DNA from 3 places in the Polaromonas sp. P1_G4 genome. Region 3 is predicted to be linked to each of the others. Evidence: predicted binding sites of a transcription regulator. Region 3 holds the regulator's gene; each other region holds the start of a gene.
What was found. Region 3 encodes sigma-54, which starts transcription at its own class of promoters, with help from an activator protein. Its sites were predicted from a motif close to TGGCANGNAANCTGCTTT; they were not measured.

Region 1 (2,197 bases), on a different contig from region 3:
TGCAAAATCCAGGGCGCCCATTTGCCAGATATAACCGCCCTTGGCGCTCATGGCGTCGGCGACTTCCTTGCCGGTGTAGGCGTCAGGGCCCATCCAGAACCAGACCATGTGGGCAATAGGTGCATAGCTGAAGGTGAACCAGATCGCCATGAACAGCAGCACTGCGGAGAACTTGATGCGTTCGGCAAAGGCGCCAACGATCAGCGCGCAGGTGATGCCGGCAAAAGTGGCCTGGAAGGCTGCGAACACGATCTCGGGGATCACGACACCCTTGCTGAAGGTGGCGCCATTGGCAAAGGTGCCCGCGACGTTGTCCCAGATGCCCTTCATGAAGAGCCGGTCGAAGCCGCCGAAGAAGGCGTTGCCTTCGGTGAAAGCCAGGCTGTAGCCATAGATAAACCACAGCACGACGATCATCGAGAACGTCACCATGACCTGCATCAGGACGGACAGCATGTTCTTGCTGCGGACCAGACCGCCGTAGAACAGGGCCAGGCCAGGCACGGTCATCATGATGACCAGCAGCGTGGAAACCATCATCCAGGCGGTGTCGCCTTTGTTGGGAACGGGCGCAGCGGCAGCCGGTGCAGAGGCTGCAGCTGCAGCGGCGGGTGCTGTCGCTGCGGCAGGCGCGGCGGCGGAAGCAGCAGCTTCAGCCGGCTTGGCTTCTGCAGCGGAAGCGGCGGGTGCAGCTGCCGGGGCCTGCGCCATCACGGCGCCGGTCGTCAGCAGGCTCAGTCCCAGTACAAGGGAGGCAAGTAGTTTTTTCATGTCTATGTTCTCTTCGTTTTTTGGGGTAAGCCTTACAGCGCTTCCTTGCCGGTTTCACCGGTACGGATGCGCACGACCTGCTCGAGGTTGTAAACAAAAACCTTGCCGTCGCCGATCTTGCCGGTGCGGGCGGCGCCCTCAACCGCTTCAATCACGCGATCCACCAGATCGTCGGAGACTGCTGCTTCGATCTTGACCTTGGGCAGAAAATCGACGACATACTCTGCACCGCGGTACAGCTCGGTATGGCCTTTCTGGCGGCCGAAGCCTTTGACTTCAGTCACAGTAATGCCTTGCACGCCAATGCCGGAAAGCGCTTCACGCACTTCGTCCAGCTTGAACGGTTTAATGATGGCCGTTACGAGTTTCATTTTCAGGGTTCCTCCAGGGATGAATAGGGAAGCAGCATCGTCAAGCACCACCTCAGCCGGATTAAGGCTTTTGTACGAGTCATTGCTGATGGAGTCTCCGTAGAAGCTCCAAAGGTTGGCAACTTGCGTGGACTTCTTAGCAGGTAACGTGCCAAAGACGCTTTGCATGGATGACCGGCCCGCCCCTGAACTTCGAGCGAACCTCCGCGAATCGCGCCGGATACGATGCACCAATAAAGGGCAATCAAGCGCACAATTTTGGAGCATTAAGCTAAAAAGGCATCACCAAGCCTGTCTTTAGTGCACGGCGGTCTTCTGCAACGTTCGTTTCTGGGACGGCCAGCACCAGGAGATCGGCGGCAAGAATGCCACGGCGGATCCTGGTACTGACACAACCAGGCAAGTGCACGGGACGAAAGTGAGTGCCACTATCGGATGCAGCGGGGCACACCTTTCTGGTGAACCAGCGGGTGGCTTCTCTCGCTAGGCGATACTCGTCTTAGGTGAAGGTATGGTGCACCTGCAACCCGGGATGGCCTCGGGTTCAGTTGTGATGCCGCCTCTGAGGGAGGAAGTTTCGAATGAGCTTGTCTTTAGTGCATAGCCGCGCCTTGTTGGGCCTGGAAGCAAGGCCCGTGCAGGTGGAGGTGCATCTTGCCAACGGTTTGCCCAGCTTTACGCTGGTCGGGCTTGCGGAAACGGAAGTCAAGGAAGCGCGTGAACGCGTGCGCTCGGCCATCCAGAACGCCGGACTGGAATTTCCCGCCAATAAACGCATTACGGTCAATCTGGCACCCGCTGATCTTCCCAAGGATTCCGGCCGTTTCGATCTGCCCATCGCGCTCGGAATCCTGGCGGCCAGCGGCCAGATCGACGCCCGCAAACTGGAAGGCTATGAGTTCGCCGGCGAGTTGTCGCTGGGCGGCGACTTGCGTCCCATTCGGGGAGCGCTTGCCATGAGCCTCGCCCTGGCGCGCCCGGCACGGCTTGCCGCCGAGAAATTGCCGAAGCTGGTTCTGCCAGAGGCCAGTGCCCAGGAAGCAGCGTTGGTCCCC
Region 2 (2,197 bases), on a different contig from region 3:
AGGTGCAGTAATAGTCCTCAAGGAAACCGGTGACGGCGTACTGGCTGGCCACGTCGCTGACGGCACTGCTGCTGATGCCGTCGGCCAATGCAATGGCAATGCCCTTGGCGCTCAGTTGCGGCTCTTTGGGTACATAGATGCCGTGGAAATCCTGGTTGGTTTCCTTGCGGCCCTTGTCCGAATACTGACCTGCCGATATCTTCAGTTCACTGGACATGTGGGGTACCGGCAAAGCCCCCGCGCATCTTTGTATCTTGCATGCGCGGGAGCTTTTGTTTTGAAAGCAGGTTATTTAAAGGAACGTGACGGTCCGGTTTTAATGTGCGTGGCATACAGCGTCAAGCCGGTGAAGGCCAGGCCGCCCACCAGGTTGCCCAGCACCGTCGGAATTTCGTTCCAGATCAGGTAGTCCATGATGGTGAAATGCGCGCCCAGCAGCAGGCCGGACGGGAACAGGAACATGTTCACGATGGAATGCTCGAACACCATGTAGAAGAACAGCATGATGGGCATCCACATCGCGATCACCTTGCCGCTCACCTGGGTGGAGATCATCGCCCCCACCACGCCGGCCGACACCATCCAGTTGCACAGCATGCCGCGCACGAACAATGTGAGCATGCCGTTGGCGCCGTACTTCTGGTAGCCCAGCGTGCGGTTCTCGCCCACAACGCCGATGGCCTTGCCCACGGCGTTGGGCTCGGTCGAAAAGCCGTTGGTGACGTAGATTGCCATCATCACGGCCACCGTGAAGGCACCCAGGAAGTTGCCGGTGAACACCAGGCCCCAATTGCGCAGAACGCCCTTGACCGTGACGCCCGGGCGTTTGTCGATCAGCGCCAGCGGGCACAGCACGAACACGCCGGTGAGCAAGTCGAAGCCGAACAGGTAGAGCATGACAAAACCGACCGGAAACAGCACGGCGCCCAGCAGCGGCTGGCCGGTTTGCACGTTGATGGTGACGGCGAACCAGGCCGCCAGCGCCAGGATGGCGCCGGCCATATAGGCCCGGATCACGGTGTCGCGGGTAGACATGAAGATTTTGGATTCACCCGCATCCACCATCTTGGTCACAAATTCCGAAGGCACTAAATAAGCCATACGATCCCTCTAAATCCTGTTTTGCCAAAAAAAAATCCACTTCGAGATCTTCAAAAAGATTGAAGACCGAAGTGGACGCCGTTATCCATTCAGATCGATTGGGCACCGCGAAGCTCGCTTTACCCTGCGCAGGCCTTCGTCAGCCTGACCTCAGGGATGCAAGCACATACCGTGCCGCTAGCAAAACACCGCGGATCCGGCCTTGCTGGCCCCCGGAGGCACTGCGGAGGCGATTGCGTCGCCCCAAATTTGTGCATTTCAACGCCATTGACAAATATTTTGGTGCCAACCGTTACATCGTCTGGCCACCCAGGCGCTGGCTTGGACGATGCGCACCCGGCAGCACTACAGCTTTTCGACGGGCAGATGATTCATGAAGCTGACATGTCCTGCCAAAAGAATAGGCGMTCCAACGCCACTACTTTTTCTGGAGAAACCCATGGATCGCCGACAATTTGTTAATTCGACTGCTGCCGTGTTGGGAGGCTCGGCCATGGTGCTTCCCCGCCTCGCCAAGGCGCAGTCAGCCCCTGCCCTCATCACGCGCGAAGCCATGCGGCCCCAAATGGCCCACGGGGTTCAAAGTGGCGACCCAAAAGCGGACGGCGCGGTGATATGGACCCGCAGCGACCGGCCTTCACGCCTTTGGCTCGAGTGGGCAACGACCGCCAGTTTTACCAATGCCACGCGCGTGCGGGGCCCTTACCTGATGGACGACACCGACTTCACCGGGCGCGTGGACCTGACGGGCCTGCCGGCGGGCCAGGAAATTTTCTACCGGGTGGTGCTGCAAGACCTGCATAACGAACGTGTGCTGTCTGAAGCCGTGGCCGGCCACCTGCGTCTGCCTGCCGGCGCAGGGGCCAAGGCTGTACGCGACGTGCGCTTCACATGGAGTGGCGATACGGCCGGGCAAGGCTGGGGCATCAACGAGGCATGGGGCGGCATGAAAATCTACGAGCAGATGCGAAAGGTCAACCCTGACTTCTTCCTGCATTGTGGCGACACGATTTACGCCGATGGTCCCATCACGGCGCAGGTCAAGCTTGCTGATGGTTCCCTCTGGAACAACGTGGTCACCGAAGAGGTCAGCAAG
Region 3 (2,197 bases):
CCGGGTCGAAATCGCGCGGGCGCTGGCAACCCAGCCGCGCTTCATCCTGCTGGATGAGCCCTTTGCCGGTATCGACCCCATTGCCGTGATCGAAATCCAGCGCATCATCGGTTTCCTCAAATCGCGCGGCATCGGCGTGCTGATCACCGACCACAACGTGCGTGAAACACTGGGCATTTGCGACCACGCCTACATCATCAGCGACGGCCATGTGCTGGCGCAAGGCACACCGTCCGAGATCGTGAACAACGCCGATGTACGAAGAGTCTATCTCGGCGAACACTTCAAGATGTGAAGATGGTTCCCCCCTGTTGTCGCTCACTTCGTGTAGCTCCCTCTCCCCCTCTGGGGACGGCGCCTGCGGCCTGGCGAAGCCAGTTCCGCGGCCCCTGCTGGCCGAAGACATGTCGTTTTATCTTTCCGCACATTTGAAAATCCAGTGAAACAAGGCCTGTCACTCCGCGTCTCGCAGCATCTTGCGCTGACGCCCCAGCTGCAGCAGTCGATCCGGCTGTTGCAGCTGTCGACGCTTGAGTTGAGCCAGGAGGTCGAGCAGATGCTCGACGAAAACCCGTTTCTGGAAGTGTCGGAAGAGACGGCGGTGCGCGAAGAGTTTGGGCTGGAGCACATCAACACGCCGGTAAGCCAGGACAGCCGCGAGTTTGAATCTGCTACGGATTCGATAGCTGGCGGCGCAGACGAGACTGGCGCTACAGCCCCGAATGACGCAGAAGTCAGTGCGGAGCCCAAGCTCGAGGAAAGCTGGGAAGGCGATGGCACGGTAGAAACCACGCCCGACGACAGCGAGTGGGGAAGCGACGCACCGGCGCGCAAGAACAACAATGAAGAGAGCGAAGCCGAGGCCTCCGACCTCACGGGCAGCCATGAGTCGCTGCAGGACCACCTGCACCGGCAATCGCTGAGCTTGCGCCTGTCGGAGGAAGATCGCGCCGCGCTGCACTTCCTCATTGAATCGCTCAACGACGACGGCTACCTTGAAGACAGCCTGGCGTCGCTCGCGGCCGGTCTTGCAAGAGATGACATGGCGCAGGCGGAAGAGCTGGAGCAGCGTTTTGCGATGGCGCTCAAGCTGCTGCACCACATGGAGCCTGRCGGTGTCGGTGCGCGCAACCTGGCGGAATGCCTGAGCCTGCAACTGCTGGACTGCAAGGACTGCGAAGAAACCCGCGCAGCCATTGCCATGTGCAAGCAACCCATGGAGCTGCTGGCCAAGCGCGATGTCAAGCGCCTGTCGCACCTGTGTGGGTTCACCGAAGCCGCCATCAAGGGCGCCATCACGGTGATTGGCCGGCTCGACCCCAAGCCCGGGCGCCGCTTTGTGAACGTGGAGCGCAACCTGATCGTGCCCGACGTCATCGTCATCAAATCGGGCCGGGGCTTCAAGGTTTCGCTCAATGGCGACGTCATGCCGCGCCTTCGCGTGCACGACATTTATGCCAATGCCCTCAAGCAGCACAAAGGCCAGGGCGGCCAGGCGCTGCAGCAGCGCCTGCAGGAGGCCCGCTGGTTCATCAAGAACATCCAGCAGCGCTTTGACACCATCCTGCGCGTAAGCAGCGCGATTGTGGAACGGCAGAAAAACTTCTTCACGCACGGCGAACTCGCCATGCGGCCGCTGGTGCTGCGCGAAATCGCCGATGAACTGGGCCTGCATGAGTCCACCATCTCCCGCGTGACCACGGCCAAGTACATGGGCACCCCTTTCGGTACTTTCGAGCTCAAGTATTTCTTCGGTTCCGCACTCGGCACCGAAACCGGCGGCAATGCTTCCAGCACAGCGGTGCGCGCGCTCATCAAACAATTTGTCTCGTCAGAAAGCCTCAAGAAGCCGCTCAGCGACAACCAGATTTCCGAAATGCTCAAGGAGCAGGGCATTGAATGCGCCCGCCGCACCGTGGCCAAGTACCGCGAGGCGCTCCGCATCGCGCCCGCCAACCTGCGCAAATCACTCTAGCCGCCCAATCAGGCCGCGCTGCCCCGCCCCTCAAAGTCAGTCATGAATCAACTCCAACTCTTTTTACCGTGCGCCGCAGGCGTCGAAACCCTGCTGGCCACCGAGGTCAAGCGTGTCACCGGGATCGACGGCAAAGCCTGGCGCGCCGGCGTGCAGCTGCAGGCTTCGTGGCGCGACGCGTTGCAGCTCAACCTGCACAGCCGMCTGGCGCAGCGCGTGCTG

Region 1: the regulator sigma-54 is predicted to act here: its motif matches at 1,279-1,296, upstream of glnK (P-II family nitrogen regulator).
Region 2: the regulator sigma-54 is predicted to act here: its motif matches at 1,261-1,278, upstream of AC1D1X_RS03450 (formate/nitrite transporter family protein).

The regions. Positions count from the first base shown of each region.
Region 1 is NZ_JBFUCA010000022.1:15,577-17,773, forward strand. It holds gene AC1D1X_RS02300 (ammonium transporter) at 1-771, opposite strand, end outside; gene glnK (P-II family nitrogen regulator) at 804-1,142, opposite strand; partial or broken gene AC1D1X_RS02310 (magnesium chelatase domain-containing protein) at 1,724-2,197, shown strand, end outside.
Region 2 is NZ_JBFUCA010000037.1:633-2,829, forward strand. It holds partial or broken gene AC1D1X_RS03445 (PP2C family protein-serine/threonine phosphatase) at 1-217, opposite strand, end outside; gene AC1D1X_RS03450 (formate/nitrite transporter family protein) at 289-1,101, opposite strand; gene AC1D1X_RS03455 (alkaline phosphatase D family protein) at 1,541-2,197, shown strand, end outside.
Region 3 is NZ_JBFUCA010000560.1:51-2,247, reverse strand. It holds gene lptB (LPS export ABC transporter ATP-binding protein) at 1-295, shown strand, start outside; gene AC1D1X_RS20470 (RNA polymerase factor sigma-54) at 440-1,975, shown strand; partial or broken gene AC1D1X_RS20465 (class I SAM-dependent RNA methyltransferase) at 2,018-2,197, shown strand, end outside.